DNA from 4 places in the Priestia sp. JNUCC 25 genome. Region 1 is predicted to be linked to each of the others. Evidence: a T-box and tRNA genes for the amino acid it is inferred to sense, from the RefSeq annotation. Region 1 holds a T-box; the other regions hold tRNA genes.
What was found. The T-box of region 1 lies ahead of thrS (threonine--tRNA ligase). A T-box ahead of a tRNA ligase gene usually reads a tRNA of that ligase, here a tRNA-Thr.
Positions count from the first base shown of each region.

Region 2: it encodes a tRNA-Thr, which carries the amino acid that the T-box ahead of thrS (threonine--tRNA ligase) is inferred to sense. The anticodon was not compared.
Region 3: it encodes a tRNA-Thr, which carries the amino acid that the T-box ahead of thrS (threonine--tRNA ligase) is inferred to sense. The anticodon was not compared.
Region 4: it encodes a tRNA-Thr, which carries the amino acid that the T-box ahead of thrS (threonine--tRNA ligase) is inferred to sense. The anticodon was not compared.

Region 1 covers NZ_CM132211.1:2,394,912-2,402,453, forward strand. Annotated here, with positions in the region: gene JNUCC25_RS12155 (DUF6421 family protein) at 1-497, shown strand, start outside; gene JNUCC25_RS12160 (valine--pyruvate transaminase) at 513-1,814, shown strand; gene JNUCC25_RS12165 (cell wall hydrolase) at 2,007-2,465, shown strand; gene JNUCC25_RS12170 (hypothetical protein) at 2,608-2,787, shown strand; gene JNUCC25_RS12175 (sulfatase-like hydrolase/transferase) at 2,972-4,714, shown strand; T-box leader at 5,118-5,343, shown strand; T-box leader at 5,383-5,611, shown strand; gene thrS (threonine--tRNA ligase) at 5,665-6,882, shown strand; gene JNUCC25_RS12185 (hypothetical protein) at 7,056-7,268, opposite strand.
Region 2 covers NZ_CM132211.1:403,602-411,143, forward strand. Annotated here, with positions in the region: rRNA gene JNUCC25_RS02145 (16S ribosomal RNA) at 1-766, shown strand, start outside; rRNA gene JNUCC25_RS02150 (23S ribosomal RNA) at 992-3,927, shown strand; rRNA gene rrf (5S ribosomal RNA) at 4,037-4,152, shown strand; tRNA gene JNUCC25_RS02160 (tRNA-Asn) at 4,162-4,236, shown strand; tRNA gene JNUCC25_RS02165 (tRNA-Ser) at 4,240-4,331, shown strand; tRNA gene JNUCC25_RS02170 (tRNA-Glu) at 4,353-4,427, shown strand; tRNA gene JNUCC25_RS02175 (tRNA-Val) at 4,451-4,526, shown strand; tRNA gene JNUCC25_RS02180 (tRNA-Met) at 4,538-4,614, shown strand; tRNA gene JNUCC25_RS02185 (tRNA-Asp) at 4,618-4,693, shown strand; tRNA gene JNUCC25_RS02190 (tRNA-Phe) at 4,709-4,784, shown strand; tRNA gene JNUCC25_RS02195 (tRNA-Thr) at 4,810-4,885, shown strand; tRNA gene JNUCC25_RS02200 (tRNA-Tyr) at 4,896-4,979, shown strand; tRNA gene JNUCC25_RS02205 (tRNA-Trp) at 4,985-5,058, shown strand; tRNA gene JNUCC25_RS02210 (tRNA-His) at 5,089-5,164, shown strand; tRNA gene JNUCC25_RS02215 (tRNA-Gln) at 5,193-5,267, shown strand; tRNA gene JNUCC25_RS02220 (tRNA-Gly) at 5,273-5,347, shown strand; tRNA gene JNUCC25_RS02225 (tRNA-Cys) at 5,380-5,453, shown strand; tRNA gene JNUCC25_RS02230 (tRNA-Leu) at 5,468-5,556, shown strand; tRNA gene JNUCC25_RS02235 (tRNA-Leu) at 5,587-5,668, shown strand; tRNA gene JNUCC25_RS02240 (tRNA-Gly) at 5,741-5,814, shown strand; gene JNUCC25_RS02245 (B3/B4 domain-containing protein) at 5,930-6,595, opposite strand; gene queG (tRNA epoxyqueuosine(34) reductase QueG) at 6,725-7,542, shown strand, end outside.
Region 3 covers NZ_CM132211.1:158,865-166,406, reverse strand. Annotated here, with positions in the region: gene glmM (phosphoglucosamine mutase) at 1-20, opposite strand, end outside; gene JNUCC25_RS00985 (CdaR family protein) at 49-1,602, opposite strand; gene cdaA (diadenylate cyclase CdaA) at 1,595-2,416, opposite strand; gene JNUCC25_RS00975 (anti-sigma factor family protein) at 2,609-3,214, opposite strand; gene sigW (RNA polymerase sigma factor SigW) at 3,229-3,792, opposite strand; gene JNUCC25_RS00965 (aspartyl-phosphate phosphatase Spo0E family protein) at 3,957-4,118, shown strand; gene rocF (arginase) at 4,201-5,100, opposite strand; tRNA gene JNUCC25_RS00955 (tRNA-Ala) at 5,264-5,339, opposite strand; tRNA gene JNUCC25_RS00950 (tRNA-Gly) at 5,361-5,435, opposite strand; tRNA gene JNUCC25_RS00945 (tRNA-Lys) at 5,445-5,517, opposite strand; tRNA gene JNUCC25_RS00940 (tRNA-Gln) at 5,522-5,596, opposite strand; tRNA gene JNUCC25_RS00935 (tRNA-Tyr) at 5,604-5,687, opposite strand; tRNA gene JNUCC25_RS00930 (tRNA-Thr) at 5,696-5,771, opposite strand; tRNA gene JNUCC25_RS00925 (tRNA-Val) at 5,776-5,851, opposite strand; tRNA gene JNUCC25_RS00920 (tRNA-Glu) at 5,875-5,949, opposite strand; tRNA gene JNUCC25_RS00915 (tRNA-Asn) at 5,953-6,027, opposite strand; rRNA gene rrf (5S ribosomal RNA) at 6,037-6,152, opposite strand; rRNA gene JNUCC25_RS00905 (23S ribosomal RNA) at 6,263-7,542, opposite strand, start outside.
Region 4 covers NZ_CM132211.1:4,697,890-4,705,431, reverse strand. Annotated here, with positions in the region: gene JNUCC25_RS24705 (hypothetical protein) at 197-391, opposite strand; rRNA gene JNUCC25_RS24700 (16S ribosomal RNA) at 745-2,296, shown strand; rRNA gene JNUCC25_RS24695 (23S ribosomal RNA) at 2,522-5,457, shown strand; rRNA gene rrf (5S ribosomal RNA) at 5,567-5,682, shown strand; tRNA gene JNUCC25_RS24685 (tRNA-Val) at 5,692-5,767, shown strand; tRNA gene JNUCC25_RS24680 (tRNA-Thr) at 5,794-5,869, shown strand; tRNA gene JNUCC25_RS24675 (tRNA-Lys) at 5,878-5,953, shown strand; tRNA gene JNUCC25_RS24670 (tRNA-Leu) at 5,967-6,048, shown strand; tRNA gene JNUCC25_RS24665 (tRNA-Gly) at 6,072-6,146, shown strand; tRNA gene JNUCC25_RS24660 (tRNA-Leu) at 6,161-6,249, shown strand; tRNA gene JNUCC25_RS24655 (tRNA-Arg) at 6,259-6,335, shown strand; tRNA gene JNUCC25_RS24650 (tRNA-Pro) at 6,340-6,416, shown strand; tRNA gene JNUCC25_RS24645 (tRNA-Ala) at 6,422-6,497, shown strand; tRNA gene JNUCC25_RS24640 (tRNA-Met) at 6,528-6,604, shown strand; tRNA gene JNUCC25_RS24635 (tRNA-Ser) at 6,632-6,724, shown strand; tRNA gene JNUCC25_RS24630 (tRNA-Met) at 6,750-6,826, shown strand; tRNA gene JNUCC25_RS24625 (tRNA-Asp) at 6,831-6,906, shown strand; tRNA gene JNUCC25_RS24620 (tRNA-Phe) at 6,915-6,990, shown strand; tRNA gene JNUCC25_RS24615 (tRNA-His) at 7,001-7,076, shown strand; tRNA gene JNUCC25_RS24610 (tRNA-Gly) at 7,088-7,161, shown strand; tRNA gene JNUCC25_RS24605 (tRNA-Ile) at 7,168-7,244, shown strand; tRNA gene JNUCC25_RS24600 (tRNA-Asn) at 7,248-7,322, shown strand; tRNA gene JNUCC25_RS24595 (tRNA-Ser) at 7,326-7,416, shown strand; tRNA gene JNUCC25_RS24590 (tRNA-Glu) at 7,437-7,508, shown strand.

The sequences.
Region 1 (7,542 bases):
ACCAACATATACAGGCGAAAATGAATTTTTTTGCAGGCATACTAGAAGAAGTTAAAGTAGATTGCCAGACGGTGCTGACTCTTTATAAAAGAAAATATCCTTTTTGGGAAGAGATAACGGAATTTGTTCTCTTTGAACGACTTTTAAGATACCCTAGTCAGCATAATGCACCCCGAAACTTTGATTCTGGAACAGGATTTTTTCTTTTTAGCTGGTTAGTTGCAAATGGGCGTTCAATATCCCGAAAAGGAGACCATGCTTATTTAGATTTAGACATATGCTTAAAAGAACTGGATCTTTTAGTAAAAGAAATTGAAGAACTTGAAACGATTCAAAGTGACCTTGACTATAAAGAAGAAGCTGAACATTATGTTCGAAAATACTTATTACCTAGTGAGAACGATGATAAATTTATTATCCCGGACAATTACTTTATTAATCAGCAAAATAAAAAGATTGAAGTTCCATACTTACTATTCGATGACCATAATCTTTAAGGAGAAGGTGCACTAGTGACTGCTTTGCATTTAAGTAAAATAGGAAACAAAATGACTAATAAAGTAGGCGTTCGCGCTATTATGCATGATATCCAAGAAGTGCTCAATTCCAATCTTAATCAATATGTGAATTTAAGTGCTGGCAACCCCGCCATTCTCCCTCAAGTTTATGAAATGTGGGAAGAAGCTTTAAAGGATATTGTGAACGACAAACAATTAAAAAATTTGATTAGCCAATATGGTTCTAGTTACGGTACGCATGAATTAATTGATTGCATAAGAGAATATTTCTTTACGAATTATCATATTAAACTGGACAGAGAACAAGTCTTGATCACTTCGGGAAGTCAAAATCTCTTTTTTTTAGCTTTAAATTCGTTTTGCGGTACAAGTAAAGAAGGAAGGGTAAAAAAAGCATTAATACCTATGCTGCCAGATTACGCTGGGTATAGTGGAGTCGCGCTTGAGGAAGGTGTAATAGAAGGAATTCCTCCTATCCTCTCAAAGCTTGATCATCATACGTTTCGTTATGAATTTAACAAACAAGCATTTAAAGATAAAATAGCTCAGGACCCAGACGTCGGAGCTGTTGTATTATCAAGACCTAATAACCCAAGCGGCAACATTCTTTCTGAAGAATCCGTACAGCTTATATCCCAAGTGTGCAAGGAATATCAAATTCCATTGCTAATTGATTCAGCTTACGCACCGCCTTTTCCTGCTATTAATTTTATTGAAATGGATCCAATCATACATGATAATATCATTCACTGCATGAGTCTTTCTAAAGTCGGATTGCCTGGAGAGAGAATAGGAATTGCTATAGGAAAAAGTGACTTCATAAAAGTAATGGAAGCATTTCAATCAAATATTTTGATTCACTCTTCTAGGTTAGGTCAGCGAATGGTGGTTAGCACCTTAAAAAGCGGGCAGTTAGCCGGAATTTCAGCTAACCATATAAGAACTCATTATAAACAAAAACATGACTATTTAAAAAATCTTTTAACTATACGTATGCCGGATGATATTCCTTGGTATTTGCACAAAGCGGAAGGTTCGTTATTTGGTTGGCTTTGGTTAGAAGGTTTGCCTTTCAGTGATACCGATCTATACAATAAATTAAAAGCAGAAAACTTGATTGTAGTGCCAGGCGGGTCATTCTTTCACGGTAGCCAATCTTCTTCTCACAACCGGGAGTGCATTCGCATAAGTCTTACTGCTGCAGATGAGGAGTTAAAGAAAGGAATTGATATTCTTTCTTCAGTAGTTAAGGAAATATACAGTTCAAACTTTATATTTCAAACAGAAAAAATATAATTTCTTTAAGATTTAGAAGTGCAACTAATACGTAATCATAAAAGGTCCAGTTTTATAAGCTAAAGATTGTTTGAAGAAGACAATAACATCCAATTTCTTTTGGAACTGGATAATTTTTTGTAATGAAAGACTCCTATATTTCTGCTAGCATATGAACCACGTCAAGAAATAGCAAGGAGGCTTTTTATTTTTATGATAAAGAAACTAGTGATTGCTATAGCAATGCTTATCCCAAGTTTTGGTGCAGGTTACTCAGCATTTGCTGCAGCGCCCGCTCATGAACAGCACATTCAAGTAAATAAAAATGATAAAGAATTATTAGCTCGTCTTGTATCAGCTGAAGCCAAAGGAGAGCCTTATGCAGGCAAAGTAGCCGTGGCGACAGTTGTATTAAACAGAGTCGACAGCAGCAAATTCCCGGACACTGTAAAAGGCGTTATTTATCAAAAAGGTCAGTATAGTCCGGTCAGCAACGGTCAAATTAATAAACCTGCAGACACAGATTCAAAAAAAGCTGTAGAAGAAGCAATTAACTTCCAGGGTCAAGGAAAAGGTTCATTATTCTTCTTTAATCCTGATAAAACGGGAGATCAATGGCTGCGCCAAAAACAAGAAACAATTAAAATAGGACATCATGTATTTGCAAAATGATGAAAAAGCTAATGGCTAGCTGCGCGCTGCTATTAGCTTTTTTAGTTATGTACATAAAATAAACAGTAGAACAACCTTTAAAATTGGAATTTAATGGTAAAATATAAGAAGTCATTCATACTTAAAAATATGAGGTGATAACGTGAAAGAGAATATGATGTTTGCTTGGATAGCTTCATGGTTAGCTCTTGCTGGTCAGCTCGTTTTTTTTATGGGAGTAGCGCTTTTTACAGGGGATTGGCGCTATATGATGTGGAGTTTTATGATAAGCATAATCGTAGGTATACCTAGTATCATTGGTACCTATAAACGAAATCAGTAGCTAAAAGCATACAAAAAATAAGGAATATCGTATTGAAATGAGCTATGAAAGACTTAGAGAAATCCTCCAAGTCTTTTTTGTTTGGGCATAAAAAGACATGAATCGTACTCCGTTCTTCTAAAAAAAGTGCTTTTTACATAGTTTATCAATACAGAAAATTTGATAAACACGCGGAGGAGTAAACATGCAGAAGCAGCCTAATTTTTTGTTAATTATCGTGGACGAGGAGCGATTTCCACCCTTATATGAAAGTAAAGAACTAAAAAAGTGGCGAAAAAAACATTTAAAAGCACATGAATTTTTAAAACAGCATGGAATGGAATTTACCCGTCACTACGTCGGTTCTACAGCCTGTTCACCAAGTCGAGCCACATTGTTTACAGGGCAGTATCCTTCCTTGCACGGAGTTACGCAAACGCAAGGTATCGCAAAGAAGTCACAAGATCCTGATATGTTTTGGCTGCAGCCTAATACCATCCCGACGATGGGAGATTATTTTAAGCAGGCTGGGTATCAAACCTTTTATAAAGGAAAATGGCACATTTCTGATGAGAACATCTTAATTCCAGGAACACATAACGTTTTTTCTAGCTACCAGATGCAAACAGGAATACCGGATCTAGAGAAAGAGTGCCTCTATCAACAGGCTAATAAGCTTGAAAAGTTTGGGTTTTCAGGGTGGATTGGTCCAGAACCGGAAGGGAGAAACCCGCACAATTCTGGTTCATCCGCGGCCGTTGGAGTGAGCGGACGAGACGAAATATATGCAGAGGAAATCATAGAGCTTATTCAACGATTAGAACATCAAGCGACTGCGCAGCCTTGGCTCATGGTAGGTTCGTTTGTGAACCCGCATGACATTGCGCTGTTTGGAGCGATTACCAAACACCTTCCTATGTTTCAGTTTTCTATTGATGAGACGATTCCGAACATCGATCCGCCACCTACCATTAGAGAATCTTTGCAAACAAAGCCTAGCGCTCAAAGCAGCTATAAATACATCTATCCAAAAGCGCTGCAGCCGACGCCAAATTCTAGCTTCTACCGGCGCTTGTATTATCAGCTGCAAAAAAATGTTGATAAACAAATTTTAAAAGTTCTTCGGACCATCGAACAATCTTCGTTCTATGAAAATACAATTATTATTTTTACCTCTGATCATGGTGATTTGCTTGGAGCTCACGGTGGACTACATCAAAAATGGTACAACATGTATGAAGAATCTATTCACGTTCCGCTTCTCATTCACAACAAATGTTTATTTCCCAATTATCAACGTACAGACCTGATGACTAGTCACGTTGACTTGATTCCGACAATGCTTAGTTTAGCTAATATCGATGCTTCCGCTGTTCAAAAGCAATTACAAAAAAGTCATACGGAAGTACATCCATTTGTTGGGCGAGACCTGTCAGGTATACTTCGAGGAGAATCGTCTCTTGAGCAAGTGCAAACACCGATTTTCTTCATGACGGATGATGACCCGACAAAAGGACTTCACCAAACAAATTTTTTAGGAGAAAGCTACCCGTCAGTTGTTCAGCCTAATCACATTCAAGCGGTCATTGTCGAGTTTTCGTCAGCGGCAGGAAAGGAAATTTGGAAATACGCTCGTTATCATGATAATCCGCAATTTTGGTCAGCAGCTGAAGAAAAAGATAAAGTCAATCACCGGGAGCAATATGAAGGTTACCCTGTAAGTTTTACTACCCTTAAAACAACACGTGTTCCCGATCAAATTGAAATGTACAATTTGACCAAGGATCCGTTAGAAACAGTAAATCTGGCTCACCTGTATTTTTCGACAAATGAAACAAGGAAAGTTCAGCGGCAACTTGATGTTATTCTTAAAGAACAAATCAGGAAAAAACGGATTTTTCCGCAAAGTAGAAGCATGAATGATGAGCTTCCCTCTAAAGATAGATAAAAAATAGTTTCTACGGATTGAAGTCAACTATTTGGGTGAGCAGAAAAAGGTGTATTTAATATTTTAATATATAAATAAAAAACCTGATAATGCTTGTGCTATGTTATTTGTTCTGATTTGGGATAGTATTGGGTTTCACTTCGTTACTACCGCTTAGATAAAACAAATAAGGACTTATAGTATCTTTCTTTTTCGCCTTTATTGTTATGAAAATAAAGGTGAAAATAAGAATGAAAAGTAGTCGTTAATAGTATAATAAAAAACTTTTTCAGTCCGTGTATTCTTAAGTAACTTTTCAAAAATTTAAGCATAAAGTAATTCTATACCATTAAAAAATAAAAAATTACTTCTTGACTTCTGTTAAATTTATACACTATAATCGCTTTTAACAACTAATAAACAGTATTTGGCAATGAAAAGGACACGAATTAGATGCTGTTTTCTTCGCAGAGAATAGGGCCACTGGCTGAGAGCCCTTAAGAAATCATCTAATTTACCACCTTAGAGCTATTGCAGGGAACGTGCATAACTGAAACTGCAATCGGTAAAACCGTTATCTTTTTAAGCGTAAAATACGTATGGGTATTTTACGGAATTAGGGTGGTACCACGGCCGCATTCGTCCCTTCACTAGGGATGAGTGCGGTTTTTTATGTAGAAAAAAAGAATATACAAGCAATGAAAAGGACATGAATCATTTTTGAATTTTCTTTACAGAGAGTAGGGTCACTGGCTGAGAACCCTTAGAAAACGAAATGAATTTACCACCTTGGAGCTGCGGCGGGGAATGTGTATACACTGAAACCGCAACCGGTAGAACCGTTATCTTTTTAAGCGTAAAATACGTATGGGTATTTTACGGAATTAGGGTGGTACCACGGCCGCATTCGTCCCTTTACTAGGGATGAGTGCGGTTTTTTTGTTAAATAAAAACATATTGGAGGAATGAACATGTCAAAACAAATGGAAGCAGAAAAGCGAAATCATCAAAAATTAGGTCAAGAACTGGAGCTGTTTATGTCAATAGAAGAAGCTCCTGGTATGCCATTTTTCTTACCTAACGGAATGATTATTCGAAACGAGTTAGAGAACTACTGGAAACAAAAGCATTATAAAGCAGGCTATCAAGAGATAAAAACACCCATCATGATGAAACAGGAGCTGTGGGAACAATCAGGGCACTGGGAGCACTATCATGAGAATATATATTTTTCAAATGTTGACGAACAAAACTATGCGATTAAACCGATGAATTGTCCGGGAGCCATTTTATTGTTTAGCAGCAAGCGAAGAAGCTACCGAGAACTTCCGATTCGATACGCAGAGCTTGGATTAGTTCACCGTCACGAGCTTTCTGGATCTTTAAACGGATTGCTAAGAGTCCGTTCATTCACACAGGACGACGCTCATTTATTCGTAGAACTCAGTCAGATCGAAGCTGAGATTAGCCGCATTCTAGCGTTTATCCATGACTTTTACTCACATTTTGGCTTCGATTACAAAGTGGAGCTATCCACACGACCTGAAAAATTCATGGGAAATATTGAAACATGGAACCAAGCAGAAAAGTCGCTTCAATCTGTGTTAAGTGAAAAAGGCTTAGACTATCAGGTGAATGAAGGAGACGGAGCTTTTTATGGGCCGAAAATCGATTTTCATATTTTAGATTCCTTAGGTCGCAGCTGGCAGTGCGGAACAGTTCAGCTTGATTTCTTAATGCCAGAGAAGTTTGACTGTATGTATATTGGAGAAGACAATAAACCTCATCGTCCCGTAATGATTCACCGCGCTATATACGGTTCCGTTGAACGATTTATGGCCATCTTGATTGAACATTACGAAGGTCAATTTCCTCTTTGGTTAGCTCCTGTTCAACTCAAACTATTGCCTATTGCACCGCCGCATGTGGAATATGCATATAAAGTGAAACACGAGCTGGAGTTAAAAGGGTATCGTGTTGAAGTAGACGATCGCATTGAAAAAATAGGGCTGAAAATTCGAGAAGCAGAAATGCAGAAAGTTCCTTATATGGCCGTGATAGGAGATAAAGAAGTGGAAAATGAATCGCTTGCTATGCGAAAGCACGGGAAGAAAAATATAGGAACAGTAAGTGTGGAAGAGGCAGCTGTACACTTGAATAAAGAAAAGAATTCAAACAGAGTTTATTGAAGCTATTTACCTTACTAAATAGAAAAATCCGATTTTTTTAAGTCGGATAGTGATTCCCTTCATCTTGTCTTACACCAAAATGAAGGGAATATTGAACTAGAAGGGTATAAGATAATATATATCAGCAGTATAACTTTTGCCTTAGACAAACGCCGGTATTTTATAAAAAAAATTTATCTTATTCCATTCGAATCGTTTGTACGGGATGAAGCTGAAGCCGAAGCCTCATCTGATGGTTCGTTCATGTTCTGCTGATCTCGCTTTTTTTTAGAAGGAGAGTAAAAAAGAAATTTAAACATAAAGTACACTCCTAATGCTAGTAAAATACAGCCAATAAGTAAGTTAAGCATCTCTCTCCGCCCTTCATACACTTCAGTTTTCATCATTATAACACCCGGTAAGATAAAACATTCATTGTTCTGTAAATAATCTCTAGGTCAGGAATTTACATCTGAAGATAGTTAGTAAAAAAGTTATCTAAAAACATATAAAATAATTTTTTAGAATATTATTTTTATTCAAACTTATTATACATAAGCACAATGATAATCTCTTTATTTAGTTTATAAATCCAAAATAGAGCAATATTAAGAAATCGCTTACAAAAACTCTTGAAATATATATAATGATATTAGTATACTAATAGACAAGTTAGTAATT
Region 2 (7,542 bases), 2.0 Mb from region 1:
CAAACAGGATTAGATACCCTGGTAGTCCACGCCGTAAACGATGAGTGCTAAGTGTTAGAGGGTTTCCGCCCTTTAGTGCTGCAGCTAACGCATTAAGCACTCCGCCTGGGGAGTACGGTCGCAAGACTGAAACTCAAAGGAATTGACGGGGGCCCGCACAAGCGGTGGAGCATGTGGTTTAATTCGAAGCAACGCGAAGAACCTTACCAGGTCTTGACATCCTCTGACAACTCTAGAGATAGAGCGTTCCCCTTCGGGGGACAGAGTGACAGGTGGTGCATGGTTGTCGTCAGCTCGTGTCGTGAGATGTTGGGTTAAGTCCCGCAACGAGCGCAACCCTTGATCTTAGTTGCCAGCATTTAGTTGGGCACTCTAAGGTGACTGCCGGTGACAAACCGGAGGAAGGTGGGGATGACGTCAAATCATCATGCCCCTTATGACCTGGGCTACACACGTGCTACAATGGATGGTACAAAGGGCTGCAAGACCGCGAGGTCAAGCCAATCCCATAAAACCATTCTCAGTTCGGATTGTAGGCTGCAACTCGCCTACATGAAGCTGGAATCGCTAGTAATCGCGGATCAGCATGCCGCGGTGAATACGTTCCCGGGCCTTGTACACACCGCCCGTCACACCACGAGAGTTTGTAACACCCGAAGTCGGTGGAGTAACCGTAAGGAGCTAGCCGCCTAAGGTGGGACAGATGATTGGGGTGAAGTCGTAACAAGGTAGCCGTATCGGAAGGTGCGGCTGGATCACCTCCTTTCTAAGGATTTTTACATGACGTACGTTTTGACACTTTGTTCAGTTTTGAGAGTTCAATCTCTCAATTATAGAAAGCATACTACTTTCTTCTTATTAGATAAGAAGAATTTTGGTTGCGATTGTTCTTTGAAAACTAGATAACAGTAATTGCTGAGGAAAAGTGAAACTTTTCTTTAATCAAATCAATAAATAACACAACATTATGTTGTACCATTTATTCGCTAATGGTTAAGTTAGAAAGGGCGCACGGTGAATGCCTTGGCACTAGGAGCCGATGAAGGACGGGACTAACACCGATATGCTTCGGGGAGCTGTAAGTGAGCTTTGATCCGGAGATTTCCGAATGGGGAAACCCACTGTTCGTAATGGAACAGTATCTTTATCTGAATACATAGGATATTGAAGGCAGACCCGGGGAACTGAAACATCTAAGTACCCGGAGGAAGAGAAAGCAAATGCGATTTCCTGAGTAGCGGCGAGCGAAACGGAATTAGCCCAAACCAAGAGGCTTGCCTCTTGGGGTTGTAGGACACTCTATACGGAGTTACAAAGGAACGAAGTAAATGAAGCGACCTGGAAAGGTCCGTCGAAGAAGGTAACAACCCTGTAGTTGAAACTTCGTTCCCTCTTGAGTGGATCCTGAGTACGGCGGAACACGTGAAATTCCGTCGGAAGCTGGGAGGACCATCTCCCAAGGCTAAATACTACCTAGTGACCGATAGTGAACCAGTACCGTGAGGGAAAGGTGAAAAGCACCCCGGAAGGGGAGTGAAAGAGATCCTGAAACCGTGTGCCTACAAGTAGTCAGAGCCCGTTAACGGGTGATGGCGTGCCTTTTGTAGAATGAACCGGCGAGTTACGATCCCATGCAAGGTTAAGCTGATAAGGCGGAGCCGTAGCGAAAGCGAGTCTGAATAGGGCGTTTAGTATGTGGTTGTAGACCCGAAACCAGGTGATCTACCCATGTCCAGGGTGAAGTTCAGGTAACACTGAATGGAGGCCCGAACCCACGCACGTTGAAAAGTGCGGGGATGAGGTGTGGGTAGCGGAGAAATTCCAATCGAACCTGGAGATAGCTGGTTCTCTCCGAAATAGCTTTAGGGCTAGCCTCATGTTGTGAGAGTCTTGGAGGTAGAGCACTGATTGGACTAGGGGCCCCCAACGGGTTACCGAATTCAGTCAAACTCCGAATGCCAAAGACTTATCCATGGGAGTCAGACTGCGAGTGATAAGATCCGTAGTCAAAAGGGAAACAGCCCAGACCACCAGCTAAGGTCCCCAAGTATACGTTAAGTGGAAAAGGATGTGGAGTTGCTTAGACAACCAGGATGTTGGCTTAGAAGCAGCCACCATTTAAAGAGTGCGTAATAGCTCACTGGTCGAGTGACTCTGCGCCGAAAATGTACCGGGGCTAAACGTATCACCGAAGCTGTGGATTGACATCTTAGATGTCAGTGGTAGGAGAGCGTTCTAAGTGCTGTGAAGTCAGACCGTAAGGACTGGTGGAGCGCTTAGAAGTGAGAATGCCGGTATGAGTAGCGAAAGACAAGTGAGAATCTTGTCCACCGAATGCCTAAGGTTTCCTGAGGAAGGCTCGTCCGCTCAGGGTTAGTCGGGACCTAAGCCGAGGCTGAAAAGCGTAGGCGATGGCCAACAGGTTGATATTCCTGTACCACCTCCCCGCCGTTTGAGTAATGGGGGGACGCAGTAGGATAGGGTAAGCGCGCTGCTGGATATGCGCGTTCAAGCAGTTAGGCTGATGAGTAGGCAAATCCGCTCATCATAAAGGCTGAGCTGTGATGACGAGGGAATTATAGTACCGAAGTTCCTGATTCCACACTGCCAAGAAAAGCCTCTAGCGAGGCGGGAGGTGCCCGTACCGCAAACCGACACAGGTAGGCGAGGAGAGAATCCTAAGGTGATCGAGAGAACTCTCGTTAAGGAACTCGGCAAAATGACCCCGTAACTTCGGGAGAAGGGGTGCTCTGGTAGGGTGTATAGCCCGAGAGAGCCGCAGTGAATAGGCCCAGGCGACTGTTTAGCAAAAACACAGGTCTCTGCGAAGCCGCAAGGCGAAGTATAGGGGCTGACGCCTGCCCGGTGCTGGAAGGTTAAGAGGAGGGGTTATCCTTTGGGAGAAGCTCTGAATCGAAGCCCCAGTAAACGGCGGCCGTAACTATAACGGTCCTAAGGTAGCGAAATTCCTTGTCGGGTAAGTTCCGACCCGCACGAAAGGCGTAACGATCTGGGCACTGTCTCAACGAGAGACTCGGTGAAATTATAGTACCTGTGAAGATGCAGGTTACCCGCGACAGGACGGAAAGACCCCGTGGAGCTTTACTGTAGCCTGATATTGAATTTTGGTACAGCTTGTACAGGATAGGTAGGAGCCTGAGAAGCCGGAGCGCTAGCTTCGGTGGAGGCGTCGGTGGGATACTACCCTGGCTGTATTGAAATTCTAACCCGCGGCCCTGATCGGGCCGGGAGACAGTGTCAGGTGGGCAGTTTGACTGGGGCGGTCGCCTCCTAAAATGTAACGGAGGCGCCCAAAGGTTCCCTCAGAATGGTTGGAAATCATTCGTAGAGTGTAAAGGCACAAGGGAGCTTGACTGCGAGACCTACAAGTCGAGCAGGGACGAAAGTCGGGCTTAGTGATCCGGTGGTTCCGCATGGAAGGGCCATCGCTCAACGGATAAAAGCTACCCCGGGGATAACAGGCTTATCTCCCCCAAGAGTCCACATCGACGGGGAGGTTTGGCACCTCGATGTCGGCTCATCGCATCCTGGGGCTGTAGTCGGTCCCAAGGGTTGGGCTGTTCGCCCATTAAAGCGGTACGCGAGCTGGGTTCAGAACGTCGTGAGACAGTTCGGTCCCTATCCGTCGTGGGCGTAGGAAATTTGAGAGGAGCTGTCCTTAGTACGAGAGGACCGGGATGGACACACCGCTGGTGTACCAGTTGTCTTGCCAAAGGCATCGCTGGGTAGCTATGTGTGGACGGGATAAGTGCTGAAAGCATCTAAGCATGAAGCCCCCCTCAAGATGAGATTTCCCATAGCGCAAGCTAGTAAGATCCCTGAAAGATGATCAGGTTGATAGGTCAGAGGTGGAAGCGTGGCGACATGTGTAGCTGACTGATACTAATCGATCGAGGACTTAACCAAACTTTTAAAAGCGTAAGCTTTACTCAGCAAACTGTTACCTAGTTTTGAGAGAACAAAACTTTTCAAAAAAGTCTTGCTTTCTTTTGGAAATCATGTATAATATAATATGTCTGGTGGCGATAGCGAAGAGGTCACACCCGTTCCCATACCGAACACGGAAGTTAAGCTCTTTAGCGCCAATGGTAGTTGGGACTTTGTCCCTGTGAGAGTAGGACGTTGCCAGGCTGTTATTATTCCACAGTAGCTCAGTGGTAGAGCTATCGGCTGTTAACCGATCGGTCGTAGGTTCGAGTCCTACCTGTGGAGCCATTTGGAGAGCTGTCCGAGTGGCCGAAGGAGCACGATTGGAAATCGTGTAGGCGGTTAACGCTGTCTCAAGGGTTCAAATCCCTTGCTCTCCGCCATTTTTATTTAATTAGCACAGTGGCCCGTTGGTCAAGCGGTTAAGACACCGCCCTTTCACGGCGGTAACACGGGTTCGAATCCCGTACGGGTCACCATTTATTTTTATCTACATAATAGTGGAGGATTAGCTCAGCTGGGAGAGCACCTGCCTTACAAGCAGGGGGTCGGCGGTTCGATCCCGTCATCCTCCACCATATATTATCATCGCGGGGTGGAGCAGTTCGGTAGCTCGTCGGGCTCATAACCCGAAGGTCGCAGGTTCAAATCCTGTCCCCGCAACCAAGTGGTCCCGTGGTGTAGCGGTTAACATGCCTGCCTGTCACGCAGGAGATCGCGGGTTCGATTCCCGTCGGGACCGCCATTTTAAATTTAATAAGGCTCGGTAGCTCAGTTGGTAGAGCAAAGGACTGAAAATCCTTGTGTCGGCGGTTCGATTCCGTCCCGAGCCACCATTTTAAAAACATTTGTTTTTAAAATGCCGGTGTAGCTCAACTGGTAGAGCAACTGACTTGTAATCAGTAGGTTGGGGGTTCAAGTCCTCTTGCCGGCACCACAGTTATTGTGGAGGGGTAGCGAAGTGGCTAAACGCGGCGGACTGTAAATCCGCTCCTTCGGGTTCGGCAGTTCGAATCTGCCCCCCTCCACCATTTACAGGGGCATAGTTTAAAGGTAGAACTACGGTCTCCAAAACCGTCAGTGTGGGTTCGATTCCTACTGCCCCTGCCAATTATAAAAATAACATTGCATATATACGTGGCGATTGTGGCGAAGTGGTTAACGCACCGGATTGTGGTTCCGGCATTCGTGGGTTCGATTCCCATCAGTCGCCCCATTTATAAATGATATGCATATTTCAATATTGGGCTATCGCCAAGCGGTAAGGCAACGGATTTTGATTCCGTCATGCGTTGGTTCGAATCCAGCTAGCCCAGCCATATATGCGGAAGTAGTTCAGTGGTAGAACACCACCTTGCCAAGGTGGGGGTCGCGAGTTCGAACCTCGTCTTCCGCTCCAATTTTAATAAAGTTATTTAGTCTTGAGTAAATGGCGGCATAGCCAAGTGGTAAGGCAGAGGTCTGCAAAACCTTTATCACCGGTTCAAATCCGGTTGCCGCCTCCATTTATTTACAAGCTGCCGGGGTGGTGGAATTGGCAGACACACAGGACTTAAAATCCTGCGGTAGGTGACTACCGTGCCGGTTCAAGTCCGGCCCTCGGCACCATTTATAATTTTAACTTGCCTTTTTTATTTTGCCGATGTGGCGGAATTGGCAGACGCGCACGACTCAAAATCGTGTTCCTTCGGGAGTGTCGGTTCGACCCCGACCATCGGTACTTTAGCTTTATTTGACAGGATGATTCCTGTTTTTATTTTTACTTATCGGTCGACAAATTTTGATAATATTTGCGGGTGTAGTTTAGTGGTAAAACCTCAGCCTTCCAAGCTGATGTCGTGAGTTCGATTCTCATCACCCGCTCCATACATATTGTTATCACAACGCAGTGTCTCGCTTTCAAAGCTGAGATGTTGCGTTTTTTATTTTTAACGTAAATATAGCGTCTATCTTTTCAAGATAGACGCTATATTTACGTACATCAGTTAATGACTTGATAGGTTGCTTCGCCGCCGTGAATTTGAATGAACATGTCACTTAGGGATTTAGTTAGTTTATAAGCCTGTTCTTCTGAAAGTGAAGGCTTTAAATAAATGAACTGTACAGCTTGTGTTGTCTTTTCAGTTACGTACGCTCGGTTAGAATCGACATAAGGGCTTCCGAAAGCTCCTAGGGCATCTTTTGAAATGATTTTATTTTCTAAAGAAATATTACGTTCATTTAGAGCTTCATAAGACTCTTCTTTTTTACCGATAGTAAATTCGATGGGGCCTTCTAAATTAGAGGAATCATAAATTCCAATTGGGACTTCATATTGCAATGAAAAAAAGTTATTAATGTCCACAGCAGAATTGATAGAAGGCAAATACGTTTGTTTTCCTATTCTTCTAATTAAAGCTTCTATAGAAGGACGGTATTTACTTGGATCAGTTCCAAATGTTTTGAAAAGCTTTCTCCACTCGCTAACACCTTCGAATTCTGTTACTTTTTTTGACTCAAGGTCGAAATAAATGGATTCTTGAAAGAGGCGCAGACGTCCTTTTAGCATTTGAGGAGAATCACCAACTTCAATATTTTTATACTGAATGATTCCCATTTTAAAAGAAGGGCAAAGCTGTTTAATAGCGGGCGATAATGTAAAGTTCATTTTTTTGATCCTTTCTATTATAATTAGTATTTGTTCGTTTATAGATACCATCCTATCATTTCATTGAGCGAGAAAACAGTTCAATGCATGAATATATAGAATTTCTTAGAAAGGAGGCCATTACTCACTATGAATGCGTATCAGTTGAAGGAAGAAATTATTTCATACAGCAAAGAGATTGGAATCGATAAGATTGGATTTGCGAGTGCTTCTATGTTTGATGAGTTAAAGAATCGATTGTTAGCACAGCAAGAGTTAGGTTATGCTTCAGGGTTTGAAGAACCTGATATTGAAAAGAGAGTAGATCCCACATTAGTTGTTCCAAAAGCTAGATCTATTATTTCAATTGCACTTGCGTATCCTTCTAAATTAAAGGATGCACCAAAGAGCACAAAGGAAGATCGCCGAGGAATCTTTTGCCGTGCTTCTTGGGGGCAAGATTATCATACGGTTCTACGTGATAGGCTTCAAAAGCTTGAAACCTTCATAAAAGAAAAAGTACCTGCAGCTATCCTTCAATCGATGGTAGACACAGGCGAGCTGTCGGACCGAGCTGTAGCAGAAAGAGCTGGTATTGGCTGGAGCGGTAAGAACTGTGCCATTATTACACCTGAATTCGGTTCCTACGTGTATTTAGGAGAAATGATAACAGATATCCCGTTTCCTCCTGATAAACCGATAGAGGACGGTTGTGGTACTTGTAATAAGTGCGTTGATGCGTGTCCTACGGGTGCGCTTGTAACAGGCGGTCAGCTGAATTCGCAGCGATGCATTGCTTTTTTAACCCAAACAAAAGGGTTTCTGGCTGAAGAATTTCGAAGTAAATTAGGCAATCGTTTATATGGCTGTGATACATGTCAAACTGTGTGTCCTGAAAATAAAGGAAAAGACTTTCATTTTCACCCTGAGATGGAGCCTGACCCAGAACTTGCGAAGCCTAAATTAAA
Region 3 (7,542 bases), 2.2 Mb from region 1:
GTTCCAAAATACTTACCCATTAATTTTCTCTCCTTCATGTCAAAACATTTAGTTTCCTGATGTATTATCTGTCTGTCCATCTACGGGTGTAGAATTTTCATCACTTTGATTACTACTGTCGTCACCAGTTTCTGTACTATCTGTTGGTGTATCTGTATTGTCTTCAGGTGTATCAGTCTCTTCGCTTGGTTTATCAGCTGAATCACCTGAATTTCCCGTCCCAGGATTTGTTCCTGATCCAGTTCCCGTGTCTGGCTTTGTTTCTTTATCGCTCGTACTTCCACTTGTTTCTTTATCATCTGTTTGCTCATCATTTGTCCCTGATTGTTTTTTCGCTGTTACACGAACTTTTGCCTGTTTAGTCGATAGAGTTGATGTAACGGAGTCGGGACTATTTATTATAATAGGAACCGTGTGCTCCCCGGCAGATAAATTCCCTACATTCGCTGACAAGCTAATGCCGCTTTTCGTCAACTTATCTAAATCAGATTTTGGTCCTTTTACATCCGCATCTACTGAAGTAGGAGAAAGCAGTTCATACGTGTACTTTGAGGATTGACCAGTTAAAGAAACCGGTAAATTCTTAAATGACTTAGTCTCAGCTGCACTTGCGTCCGTTTCTTCTGCGTCTTTCTCATCACCTTGTTTGTCTACTTCCACATGAACGGTAATTTGTTTAGGACTTACACTATCTATTCCGTCTGGAACAGGGACGTTCACCTTAATATCTTTAGATTTCGTAATACCGGTAACATCGACTGGAATATTATCAATTTTATCGATTTTTTCTAAAGAATCAGATGGACCGATAATTTTCACTGTATCTGTTTTAGGCTCTAGCTTCGTAATGTTGACACCGTCGCCTGGCGTGCCTTCTTGAATCACATCGATCGGCACTTTTTTACTAATATTTCTCACTGGGATTGTTACATTGACCGTTTCTGGTTGAACTGTTACATTCAATTTATTTAAATTCTTGTCTAGTGCGACAACAGTTGCTTGTTTCGTCACTGTTTTTGAAGCATTATCTAAATCAATAATAGCTTTCACATAAGCAACTTGATCTAATTGACTTGATGCGCCCGTTACCGTGACGGCTCTTGGACTAACGCTTGCTTCCCCTGCTTCATATCCATTCTTGACCTTGTTTTTATCATAGCTTGCCTCTACTGAAAACTGTTTTGAATCGCGTTCTTCAATTGTTACGTTTACAATATCAGGCTTAACCACTACGTTTAAATTATCAGAGATATTTCGATACTGAACCTTGACTCTATGCTGCCCTAAGCTTAAATTATCAAGGTCAATATAAGCTTGATAATCTTTTTGTAACTTTGTTTGAGCCAAAATATTTTTAGGACCTTCCAGTGTCATAATAACCGTATCCGGAACACCTCTTACAATTCTGTTCTTCTCATTATAGGATACTTGAACTGGAACATCTGTTAATGTTTCTACTCCAGTGTTGGCAGAACTGCTTCGGTTCAGAATCTTATTTGATGAACTGGCACCATCATCTAAATTAACAGATAAATATAACATGAAGGCTAACAGCAACGCGATAATTTTCATAACCCACGATCGATTCATCAATTTATCCATTCTTCTTCAACCTCCATTGCCAACGAGTGGAAGAAGTTGCTTTAGAAGTTGTGACTAATTCTTTTTCTAGCATTTCTCTTAATGTATCAATTGTCAATTCACGATACAATTCACCATTTTTGGTAACGGAAATGCCTCCAGTTTCTTCAGATACAATAACAGTCACACTATCTGTTACTTCACTTATTCCTACAGCAGCACGATGGCGAGTACCTAATTCTTTTGAAATAAAAGGACTTTCAGATAAAGGTAAGTAACATGCTGCAGCGGCTACTTGATCCCGCTGTAAAATAACCGCTCCATCATGAAGTGGTGTATTTGGTATAAATAAGTTGATTAATAATTCAGAAGAAATATTCGAGTTGAGCGGTATACCTGTTTCAATATAATCACCCATACCCGTCTCTCTTTCGATTGAGATCAATGCACCTATGCGTCTTTTAGCCATATAATGCGTTGCTTTTATAATCGCCTCAATCGTAACGGTACGCTCATCTTCTTCAGGCAAATTACTGCGTGAAAACAAACGTCCTCTCCCAAGCTGTTCAAGCGCTCGGCGCAGCTCTGGCTGGAAGATAATAATGATAGCTAAAAACCCATACGTTAACGCTTGGTCCATTAACCATTGCAGCGTATTTAGTCCAAGGAAGTTACTTATAAAGCGAACAACTAAAATCACCGTGATTCCTTTTAAAAGCTGTACTGCTTTTGTACCTCTTATGACCATAATTAATTTATATATGACGAACCATACCAGGAGAACATCAACAATTTTTCCTAAATATGAGAGGATTGGCAGGTCTCCAATAGGCATCTTCTCACTTCCTCTATATATGTAATAAAGATAACATAACCGTTTTATTATACCATAAAACAAAATTACACTGTAAATTACATCTTATTTTTAAATCCTTGTTCCTATATAATGTAGCCTTCTTTTTATATAAATAAAACCGTCCACTGTTCCTCTCTAACAAGATAAGCGGACGATTTTATGTTTCAACTATTAAAAGTCAACAGCTTGTTTGGCGTGAGTTTTGACGTTATACCATACCCAGTCAAAAATCTTGTCTAACTCTTCAATATTGCCTGTCACTTCTCCTGCAGAAGCTAGATACTTATCACCATGTATAACAGTAACGTTTCCATCTACTTTTCCTTCAATTTTAATATCGCCATTTCTCACAGTAATATCACCTTTGACGGTCTCACCTTTTGGTACAACGACTGTTTTATCGTGAATGACCAAGTTCGACTGCTTTGAAACAGAAAAGTCTTCATCCGTTTCCCAAGCTGAAAACACGGTGCCGGACATTAACAGCACAAATACAGCAGCTGCACTAAGAATCGGGTGGTTTGTAAACCATCTATTCATTCGAATTCGATTCTTCTCACGTGGTAACCCAGCCATGACACCTGCTGTAAAGTTCATAGGTAATTCTATATGAGAAGTGCTTTGCACAAATGCAATGGTTCTTTTTAACTGATGCATATGCTGCTGACAATCTTTGCATTGATGCAAATGCTCTTTTAATAACAGTTCATTTTCTTTTGTAATATCTCCATCTAAATGCTCATGAATGAGATTTACATACATTTTTGGACATTTCATTCTTAGTTCACTCCTTACAAGTGGCGAAGTCGATTTCTTAAAGCTTCACGTCCTCTATGAATTCTAGTCTTTACCGTACCAAGAGGCAGGTCTAAAATATCGCTGATTTCTTTTAACGACAGCTCATCTATATATTTTAGGACAATGACAGTTCGATATTTCTCAGGTAGCTTTAATATTTCCGACTGAATGAATTCTTGCAATTCTACTTGCTCTAGTTCTTCTTCTGGTAAGGCCTGATCGGCAGCTATTTGAGAGTACATATTTAACCCGTCGGTCCCGGCTACTTCTGCATCTAAATAATAGTCTGGCTTTTTTTTACGAATTCGATCAATACAAAGATTTGTAGCAATTCGATATAACCAGGTGGAAAACTTTTTACTCGTGTCATAGCTATGAATATTTACATAGGCTCGAATAAACGCTTCTTGGGCAGCGTCTTGCGCTTCTTCCCGGTTTCCTAACATTCGATAACATAGATGAAAAAGTTTATCCTTGTGATATTCTACTATGTCAGCAAACGCATCCTGGTCACCTTTTTTTACTTTTTTTATTTTTCTTTTTAATAATAAATCCATGTAACGGTTACCTCCGCCCATTGCGGGATAGTATATATACGTGTACTTTATCATAAAGTTTCACTTATGCTTAATTATTTTAACAAAAATTTGTCAAATACGTTTAAAAAGATCGTACGTAGGTTATGTAATTAGTATAGATGAAAAGAAGAGGAGTGGAAAGCTTGACTCATACAAAAGAGAACCTTTTGAATCAAATTGAAGAATGTAGAAATAACATGGTCACTCTTGCAGCAGAAAACCCTTTATCATCACTAACAGTAGTGAGAGTAAGTTCAGAGCTAGATGGTTTATTAAATGAATATGAAAAGTTTTTCTCTATATAAAGAAGCTCTCGAATCCGAACTAAGAGCTTCTTTTTTTTATCTTCATATATATTTCATGTACCTTTTGGTAGGTACTAATGTTTTATACTAATTTCTCTCCTAAAAGTGAGCCCATTAATGCAACAGCTACGGTAGCTGTTTTATTCCGTTCATCTAAAATAGGATTTACTTCCACAAACTCAGCAGAAGTGATTAGCTGAGATTCTGCTAACATCTCCATAGCTAAATGACTTTCTCTGTAGCTTATTCCACCGATAACTGGCGTTCCTACTCCAGGTGCATCATGTGGATCCAATCCATCTAAATCGAGTGATAGATGAACGCCATCTGTTTTATCACGCAAATATAAAATTGTTTCTTCCATTACTTTTGTCATACCCATTCGATCTATCTCATGCATCGTATACACTTTAATCCCTTTTTCCTTTATTAACTCTTTTTCTCCTTCATCTAAAGAACGTGCTCCGATAATCACAATATTTTCCGGCTTGACTTTAGGTGTATAACCACCAATTCGAGTCAATGCGTCGTCTCCTATACCTATACTTGCCGCCAATGGCATACCGTGAATATTTCCTGAAGGAGACGTATCTGCTGTATTCAAATCTCCGTGTGCATCATACCAAATCACGCCCAAGTTTTTATAATGACGACTTACTCCTGCTAGTGTTCCGATAGCGATGCTGTGATCTCCCCCCAGTACTAAAGGAAACCTTTTATTTGTAATAACATCACTTACGGTCTGAGCAAGCCTCTCGCTAGCATCTGCTACAGCTTTTAAATTCTTTAAGTTTGTATTTTCATCACTATGTACTCGTTCAGCTAAGGCAATTTCAATATTCCCTTTATCTTCTACACTATATCCAATATTCTCGATGCGTTCAATAACACCTGCATATCGTATCGCACTTGGCCCCATATCGACCCCTCGGCGAGTTTGACCTAAATCCATTGGTACTCCAATAATTGAAAGCTTATTCATAATATGTCCCCCCATCACAAATGTTGCTACTCTCCTATTGTAACGGCTAAATGAGCGATGGCTCAACTCGACACTTTTTTGAATATATATACAATTCTAATTTGTAGAAACTACATAAAAAAACCTTTAAGCAATTTGCTTAAAGGTTGTATGTTTATATGTATGGTGGAGCCTAGCGGGATCGAACCGCTGACCTCCTGCGTGCAAGGCAGGCGCTCTCCCAGCTGAGCTAAGGCCCCAATATCTTTTTTATATAGAAATGGAGCGGAAGACGAGGTTCGAACTCGCGACCCCCACCTTGGCAAGGTGGTGTTCTACCACTGAACTACTTCCGCTTATTAAAATGAGCCATGAAGGACTCGAACCTTCGACCCTCTGATTAAAAGTCAGATGCTCTACCAACTGAGCTAATGGCTCTCTATGGCTGGGCTAGCTGGATTCGAACCAACGCATGACGGAATCAAAATCCGTTGCCTTACCGCTTGGCGATAGCCCAATAAAAATGGTGGAGGGGGGCAGATTCGAACTGCCGAACCCGAAGGAGCGGATTTACAGTCCGCCGCGTTTAGCCACTTCGCTACCCCTCCAATATAAATGGTGCCGGCAAGAGGACTTGAACCCCCAACCTACTGATTACAAGTCAGTTGCTCTACCAGTTGAGCTACACCGGCACGGTGGTGGAGGATGACGGGATCGAACCGCCGACCCCCTGCTTGTAAGGCAGGTGCTCTCCCAGCTGAGCTAATCCTCCACTATTATGTAGATAAAAATAAATGGTGACCCGTACGGGATTCGAACCCGTGTTACCGCCGTGAAAGGGCGGTGTCTTAACCGCTTGACCAACGGGCCAGTTGGCTCCACAGGTAGGACTCGAACCTACGACCGATCGGTTAACAGCCGATAGCTCTACCACTGAGCTACTGTGGAATAATAATAGCCTGGCAACGTCCTACTCTCACAGGGACAAAGTCCCAACTACCATTGGCGCTAAAGAGCTTAACTTCCGTGTTCGGTATGGGAACGGGTGTGACCTCTTCGCTATCGCCACCAGACATATTATATTATACATGATTTGATAAAGAAAGCAAGACTTTTTTGGAAAAGTTTTGTTCTCTCAAAACTAGGTAACAGTTTGCTGAGTAAAGCTTACGCTTTTAAAAGTTTGGTTAAGTCCTCGATCGATTAGTATCAGTCAGCTACACATGTCGCCACGCTTCCACCTCTGACCTATCAACCTGATCATCTTTCAGGGATCTTACTAGCTTGCGCTATGGGAAATCTCATCTTGAGGGGGGCTTCATGCTTAGATGCTTTCAGCACTTATCCCGTCCACACATAGCTACCCAGCGATGCCTTTGGCAAGACAACTGGTACACCAGCGGTGTGTCCATCCCGGTCCTCTCGTACTAAGGACAGCTCCTCTCAAATTTCCTACGCCCACGACGGATAGGGACCGAACTGTCTCACGACGTTCTGAACCCAGCTCGCGTACCGCTTTAATGGGCGAACAGCCCAACCCTTGGGACCGACTACAGCCCCAGGATGCGATGAGCCGACATCGAGGTGCCAAACCTCCCCGTCGATGTGGACTCTTGGGGGAGATAAGCCTGTTATCCCCGGGGTAGCTTTTATCCGTTGAGCGATGGCCCTTCCATGCGGAACCACCGGATCACTAAGCCCGACTTTCGTCCCTGCTCGACTTGTAGGTCTCGCAGTCAAGCTCCCTTGTGCCTTTACACTCTACGAATGATTTCCAACCATTCTGAGGGAACCTTTGGGCGCCTCCGTTACATTTTAGGAGGCGACCGCCCCAGTCAAACTGCCCACCTGACACTGTCTCCCGGCCCGATCAGGGCCGCGGGTTAGAATTTCAATACAGCCAGGGTAGTATCCCACCGACGCCTCCACCGAAGCTAGCGCTCCGGCTTCTCAGGCTCCTACCTATCCTGTACAAGCTGTACCAAAATTCAATATCAGGCTACAGTAAAGCTCCACGGGGTCTTTCCGTCCTGTCGCGGGTAACCTGCATCTTCACAGGTACTATAATTTCACCGAGTCTCTCGTTGAGACAGTGCCCAGATCGTTACGCCTTTCGTGCGGGTCGGAACTTACCCGACAAGGAATTTCGCTACCTTAGGACCGTTATAGTTACGGCCGCCGTTTACTGGGGCTTCGATTCAGAGCTTCTCCCAAAGGATAACCCCTCCTCTTAACCTTCCAGCACCGGGCAGGCGTCAGCCCCTATACTTCGCCTTGCGGCTTCGCAGAGACCTGTGTTTTTGCTAAACAGTCGCCTGGGCCTATTCACTGCGGCTCTCTCGGGCTATACACCCTACCAGAGCACCCCTTCTCCCGAAGTTACGGGGTCATTTTGCCGAGTTCCTTAACGAGAGTTCTCTCGATCACCTTAGGATTCTCTCCTCGCCTACCTGTGTCGGTTTG
Region 4 (7,542 bases), 2.3 Mb from region 1:
CGTTTTCTAAAAGTAGTTTATCAAATTTAAAGGAAGTGTTCCAAAAAATCATTCGACAAATTCCTTCACTTTACACTGCATATAGGAAAGGGAAGGAACTAGATTTATCACATTGATTTCAACAAGTAAGTATACGGAATGCGAATATTGTAATAAAATAAAGAAATGTCTCCCTGTTATAAGAAGACAACGCATGTTAATAAAGAATGGTATAAAAATATGAAGTAAACAAACAAAAAATCATGCTGAATGTTGAAAGTGAAATAAATGAAAGGCCGTTGACTTTGCCTTCTTTATTAGACATTTGAATTGATTCCCAATAAGCAAGTGAAATTAAGAGAATAGACATACAAAAGGACAAATAGAGTGCAGCTGCAATTAAGGTATCCAAGTGAACGCCTCCTTGGCGGATAAGGATTTAATAGACATTATGCTAGTATGGCTCTAGATATGCTAGTATCTATTAATTGGCTAACGTTTCGTTTGCAAGAAAATAGTTTTTAAAAATATATCGAAAAACTATTGCACAATAAAAGAAGGCGTGGTATATTATTAAATGTCGCTAAGATGAACTGCTAAAGCAAACATCGAAGTGATAAACAAATAAAAAAACTTGTTGACAACTAGGTTTCAACTTGTTATGATAGTAAAGTCGCTTAAGAGCGGCGGTTGAACTTTGAAAACTGAACAAAGCGACAAACGTCAACGTTAATTTTTATTTTTTAAATGAGCAAGTCAAACATTTCTTCGGAGAGTTTGATCCTGGCTCAGGATGAACGCTGGCGGCGTGCCTAATACATGCAAGTCGAGCGAACTGATTAGAAGCTTGCTTCTATGACGTTAGCGGCGGACGGGTGAGTAACACGTGGGCAACCTGCCTGTAAGACTGGGATAACTTCGGGAAACCGAAGCTAATACCGGATAGGATCTTCTCCTTCATGGGAGATGATTGAAAGATGGTTTCGGCTATCACTTACAGATGGGCCCGCGGTGCATTAGCTAGTTGGTGAGGTAACGGCTCACCAAGGCAACGATGCATAGCCGACCTGAGAGGGTGATCGGCCACACTGGGACTGAGACACGGCCCAGACTCCTACGGGAGGCAGCAGTAGGGAATCTTCCGCAATGGACGAAAGTCTGACGGAGCAACGCCGCGTGAGTGATGAAGGCTTTCGGGTCGTAAAACTCTGTTGTTAGGGAAGAACAAGTACGAGAGTAACTGCTCGTACCTTGACGGTACCTAACCAGAAAGCCACGGCTAACTACGTGCCAGCAGCCGCGGTAATACGTAGGTGGCAAGCGTTATCCGGAATTATTGGGCGTAAAGCGCGCGCAGGCGGTTTCTTAAGTCTGATGTGAAAGCCCACGGCTCAACCGTGGAGGGTCATTGGAAACTGGGGAACTTGAGTGCAGAAGAGAAAAGCGGAATTCCACGTGTAGCGGTGAAATGCGTAGAGATGTGGAGGAACACCAGTGGCGAAGGCGGCTTTTTGGTCTGTAACTGACGCTGAGGCGCGAAAGCGTGGGGAGCAAACAGGATTAGATACCCTGGTAGTCCACGCCGTAAACGATGAGTGCTAAGTGTTAGAGGGTTTCCGCCCTTTAGTGCTGCAGCTAACGCATTAAGCACTCCGCCTGGGGAGTACGGTCGCAAGACTGAAACTCAAAGGAATTGACGGGGGCCCGCACAAGCGGTGGAGCATGTGGTTTAATTCGAAGCAACGCGAAGAACCTTACCAGGTCTTGACATCCTCTGACAACTCTAGAGATAGAGCGTTCCCCTTCGGGGGACAGAGTGACAGGTGGTGCATGGTTGTCGTCAGCTCGTGTCGTGAGATGTTGGGTTAAGTCCCGCAACGAGCGCAACCCTTGATCTTAGTTGCCAGCATTCAGTTGGGCACTCTAAGGTGACTGCCGGTGACAAACCGGAGGAAGGTGGGGATGACGTCAAATCATCATGCCCCTTATGACCTGGGCTACACACGTGCTACAATGGATGGTACAAAGGGCTGCAAGACCGCGAGGTCAAGCCAATCCCATAAAACCATTCTCAGTTCGGATTGTAGGCTGCAACTCGCCTACATGAAGCTGGAATCGCTAGTAATCGCGGATCAGCATGCCGCGGTGAATACGTTCCCGGGCCTTGTACACACCGCCCGTCACACCACGAGAGTTTGTAACACCCGAAGTCGGTGGAGTAACCGTAAGGAGCTAGCCGCCTAAGGTGGGACAGATGATTGGGGTGAAGTCGTAACAAGGTAGCCGTATCGGAAGGTGCGGCTGGATCACCTCCTTTCTAAGGATTTTTACATGACGTACGTTTTGACACTTTGTTCAGTTTTGAGAGTTCAATCTCTCAATTATAGAAAGCACACTACTTTCTTCTTATTAGATAAGAAGAATTTTGGTTGCGATTGTTCTTTGAAAACTAGATAACAGTAATTGCTGAGGAAAAGTGAAACTTTTCTTTAATCAAACCAATAAATAACACAACAATATGTTGTACCATTTATTCGCTAATGGTTAAGTTAGAAAGGGCGCACGGTGAATGCCTTGGCACTAGGAGCCGATGAAGGACGGGACTAACACCGATATGCTTCGGGGAGCTGTAAGTGAGCTTTGATCCGGAGATTTCCGAATGGGGAAACCCACTGTTCGTAATGGAACAGTATCTTTATCTGAATACATAGGATATTGAAGGCAGACCCGGGGAACTGAAACATCTAAGTACCCGGAGGAAGAGAAAGCAAATGCGATTTCCTGAGTAGCGGCGAGCGAAACGGAATTAGCCCAAACCAAGAGGCTTGCCTCTTGGGGTTGTAGGACACTCTATACGGAGTTACAAAGGAACGAAGTAAATGAAGCGACCTGGAAAGGTCCGTCGAAGAAGGTAACAACCCTGTAGTTGAAACTTCGTTCCCTCTTGAGTGGATCCTGAGTACGGCGGAACACGTGAAATTCCGTCGGAAGCTGGGAGGACCATCTCCCAAGGCTAAATACTACCTAGTGACCGATAGTGAACCAGTACCGTGAGGGAAAGGTGAAAAGCACCCCGGAAGGGGAGTGAAAGAGATCCTGAAACCGTGTGCCTACAAGTAGTCAGAGCCCGTTAACGGGTGATGGCGTGCCTTTTGTAGAATGAACCGGCGAGTTACGATCCCATGCAAGGTTAAGCTGATAAGGCGGAGCCGTAGCGAAAGCGAGTCTGAATAGGGCGTTTAGTATGTGGTTGTAGACCCGAAACCAGGTGATCTACCCATGTCCAGGGTGAAGTTCAGGTAACACTGAATGGAGGCCCGAACCCACGCACGTTGAAAAGTGCGGGGATGAGGTGTGGGTAGCGGAGAAATTCCAATCGAACCTGGAGATAGCTGGTTCTCTCCGAAATAGCTTTAGGGCTAGCCTCATGTTGTGAGAGTCTTGGAGGTAGAGCACTGATTGGACTAGGGGCCCCCAACGGGTTACCGAATTCAGTCAAACTCCGAATGCCAAAGACTTATCCATGGGAGTCAGACTGCGAGTGATAAGATCCGTAGTCAAAAGGGAAACAGCCCAGACCACCAGCTAAGGTCCCCAAGTATACGTTAAGTGGAAAAGGATGTGGAGTTGCTTAGACAACCAGGATGTTGGCTTAGAAGCAGCCACCATTTAAAGAGTGCGTAATAGCTCACTGGTCGAGTGACTCTGCGCCGAAAATGTACCGGGGCTAAACGTATCACCGAAGCTGTGGATTGACATCTTTGATGTCAGTGGTAGGAGAGCGTTCTAAGTGCAGCGAAGTCAGACCGTAAGGACTGGTGGAGCGCTTAGAAGTGAGAATGCCGGTATGAGTAGCGAAAGACAAGTGAGAATCTTGTCCACCGAATGCCTAAGGTTTCCTGAGGAAGGCTCGTCCGCTCAGGGTTAGTCGGGACCTAAGCCGAGGCTGAAAAGCGTAGGCGATGGCCAACAGGTTGATATTCCTGTACCACCTCCCCGCCGTTTGAGTAATGGGGGGACGCAGTAGGATAGGGTAAGCGCGCTGCTGGATATGCGCGTTCAAGCAGTTAGGCTGATGAGTAGGCAAATCCGCTCATCATGAAGGCTGAGCTGTGATGACGAGGGAATTACAGTACCGAAGTTCCTGATTCCACACTGCCAAGAAAAGCCTCTAGCGAGGCGGGAGGTGCCCGTACCGCAAACCGACACAGGTAGGCGAGGAGAGAATCCTAAGGTGATCGAGAGAACTCTCGTTAAGGAACTCGGCAAAATGACCCCGTAACTTCGGGAGAAGGGGTGCTCTGGTAGGGTGTATAGCCCGAGAGAGCCGCAGTGAATAGGCCCAGGCGACTGTTTAGCAAAAACACAGGTCTCTGCGAAGCCGCAAGGCGAAGTATAGGGGCTGACGCCTGCCCGGTGCTGGAAGGTTAAGAGGAGGGGTTATCCTTTGGGAGAAGCTCTGAATCGAAGCCCCAGTAAACGGCGGCCGTAACTATAACGGTCCTAAGGTAGCGAAATTCCTTGTCGGGTAAGTTCCGACCCGCACGAAAGGCGTAACGATCTGGGCACTGTCTCAACGAGAGACTCGGTGAAATTATAGTACCTGTGAAGATGCAGGTTACCCGCGACAGGACGGAAAGACCCCGTGGAGCTTTACTGTAGCCTGATATTGAATTTTGGTACAGCTTGTACAGGATAGGTAGGAGCCTGAGAAGCCGGAGCGCTAGCTTCGGTGGAGGCGTCGGTGGGATACTACCCTGGCTGTATTGAAATTCTAACCCGCGGCCCTGATCGGGCCGGGAGACAGTGTCAGGTGGGCAGTTTGACTGGGGCGGTCGCCTCCTAAAATGTAACGGAGGCGCCCAAAGGTTCCCTCAGAATGGTTGGAAATCATTCGTAGAGTGTAAAGGCACAAGGGAGCTTGACTGCGAGACCTACAAGTCGAGCAGGGACGAAAGTCGGGCTTAGTGATCCGGTGGTTCCGCATGGAAGGGCCATCGCTCAACGGATAAAAGCTACCCCGGGGATAACAGGCTTATCTCCCCCAAGAGTCCACATCGACGGGGAGGTTTGGCACCTCGATGTCGGCTCATCGCATCCTGGGGCTGTAGTCGGTCCCAAGGGTTGGGCTGTTCGCCCATTAAAGCGGTACGCGAGCTGGGTTCAGAACGTCGTGAGACAGTTCGGTCCCTATCCGTCGTGGGCGTAGGAAATTTGAGAGGAGCTGTCCTTAGTACGAGAGGACCGGGATGGACACACCGCTGGTGTACCAGTTGTCTTGCCAAAGGCATCGCTGGGTAGCTATGTGTGGACGGGATAAGTGCTGAAAGCATCTAAGCATGAAGCCCCCCTCAAGATGAGATTTCCCATAGCGCAAGCTAGTAAGATCCCTGAAAGATGATCAGGTTGATAGGTCAGAGGTGGAAGCGTGGCGACATGTGTAGCTGACTGATACTAATCGATCGAGGACTTAACCAAACTTTAAAAGCGTAAGCTTTACTCAGCAAGCTGTTATCTAGTTTTGAAAGAATAAATCTTTCGAAAAAAAGTATTGCTTTCTTTATAAAATAGTGTATAATATAATATGTCTGGTGGCGATAGCGAAGAGGTCACACCCGTTCCCATACCGAACACGGAAGTTAAGCTCTTTAGCGCCAATGGTAGTTGGGACTTTGTCCCTGTGAGAGTAGGACGTTGCCAGGCTTATATATCGGAGGATTAGCTCAGCTGGGAGAGCACCTGCCTTACAAGCAGGGGGTCGGCGGTTCGATCCCGTCATCCTCCACCATCGACTATTTAAGTCAGAGATTGCACGCCGGTGTAGCTCAATTGGTAGAGCAACTGACTTGTAATCAGTAGGTTGGGGGTTCAAGTCCTCTTGCCGGCACCATTTTTTTCGAGCCATTAGCTCAGTTGGTAGAGCATCTGACTTTTAATCAGAGGGTCGAAGGTTCGAGTCCTTCATGGCTCACCATTTATATTCACACGCGGGTGTGGCGGAATTGGCAGACGCGCTAGACTTAGGATCTAGTGTCTTACGACGTGGGGGTTCAAGTCCCTTCACCCGCATCTTTCATTAATTTCATATATGCGCGGAAGTAGTTCAGTGGTAGAACACCACCTTGCCAAGGTGGGGGTCGCGAGTTCGAACCTCGTCTTCCGCTCCACATATATAAGTCCTGCCGGGGTGGTGGAATTGGCAGACACACAGGACTTAAAATCCTGCGGTAGGTGACTACCGTGCCGGTTCAAGTCCGGCCCTCGGCACCATTTTAATAAGCGCCCGTAGCTCAATTGGATAGAGCGTTTGACTACGGATCAAAAGGTTAGGGGTTCGACTCCTCTCGGGCGCGCCATAAACGGGAAGTAGCTCAGCTTGGTAGAGCACTTGGTTTGGGACCAAGGGGTCGCAGGTTCGAATCCTGTCTTCCCGACCATTTAAGGGGCCTTAGCTCAGCTGGGAGAGCGCCTGCCTTGCACGCAGGAGGTCAGCGGTTCGATCCCGCTAGGCTCCACCAATTAAACTGAATAATTGTAACGAATAATATGGCGGTGTAGCTCAGCTGGCTAGAGCGTACGGTTCATACCCGTGAGGTCGTGGGTTCGACTCCCTCCGCCGCTACCATATAAGTTACATTTGTTATAAATATACGGAGGAATACCCAAGTCCGGCTGAAGGGATCGGTCTTGAAAACCGACAGGGGTGTTAAAGCCCGCGGGGGTTCGAATCCCTCTTCCTCCGCCATTTATTTATATCATATTCATATCATCGCGGGGTGGAGCAGTTCGGTAGCTCGTCGGGCTCATAACCCGAAGGTCGCAGGTTCAAATCCTGTCCCCGCAACCAAAGTGGTCCCGTGGTGTAGCGGTTAACATGCCTGCCTGTCACGCAGGAGATCGCGGGTTCGATTCCCGTCGGGACCGCCATTTTGTTTGGCTCGGTAGCTCAGTTGGTAGAGCAAAGGACTGAAAATCCTTGTGTCGGCGGTTCGATTCCGTCCCGAGCCACCATTTTAAGACGGCGATTGTGGCGAAGTGGTTAACGCACCGGATTGTGGTTCCGGCATTCGTGGGTTCGATTCCCATCAGTCGCCCCATCTTAAGTAACGCGGGTGTAGTTTAGTGGTAAAACCTCAGCCTTCCAAGCTGATGTCGTGAGTTCGATTCTCATCACCCGCTCCAAATGAAGGGCCTATAGCTCAGCTGGTTAGAGCGCACGCCTGATAAGCGTGAGGTCGGTGGTTCGAGTCCACTTAGGCCCACCATATTCCACAGTAGCTCAGTGGTAGAGCTATCGGCTGTTAACCGATCGGTCGTAGGTTCGAGTCCTACCTGTGGAGCCATATGGAGAAGTACTCAAGTGGCTGAAGAGGCGCCCCTGCTAAGGGTGTAGGTCGTGTAAGCGGCGCGAGGGTTCAAATCCCTCCTTCTCCGCCAGTCGTTTTAAATTTAAATATGGCCCGTTGGTCAAGCGGTTAAGACACCGCCCTTTCACGGCGGTAACACGGGTTCGAATCCCGTACGGGTCATCTCAAAAAGGTTTGCATACATGCAAACCTTTTT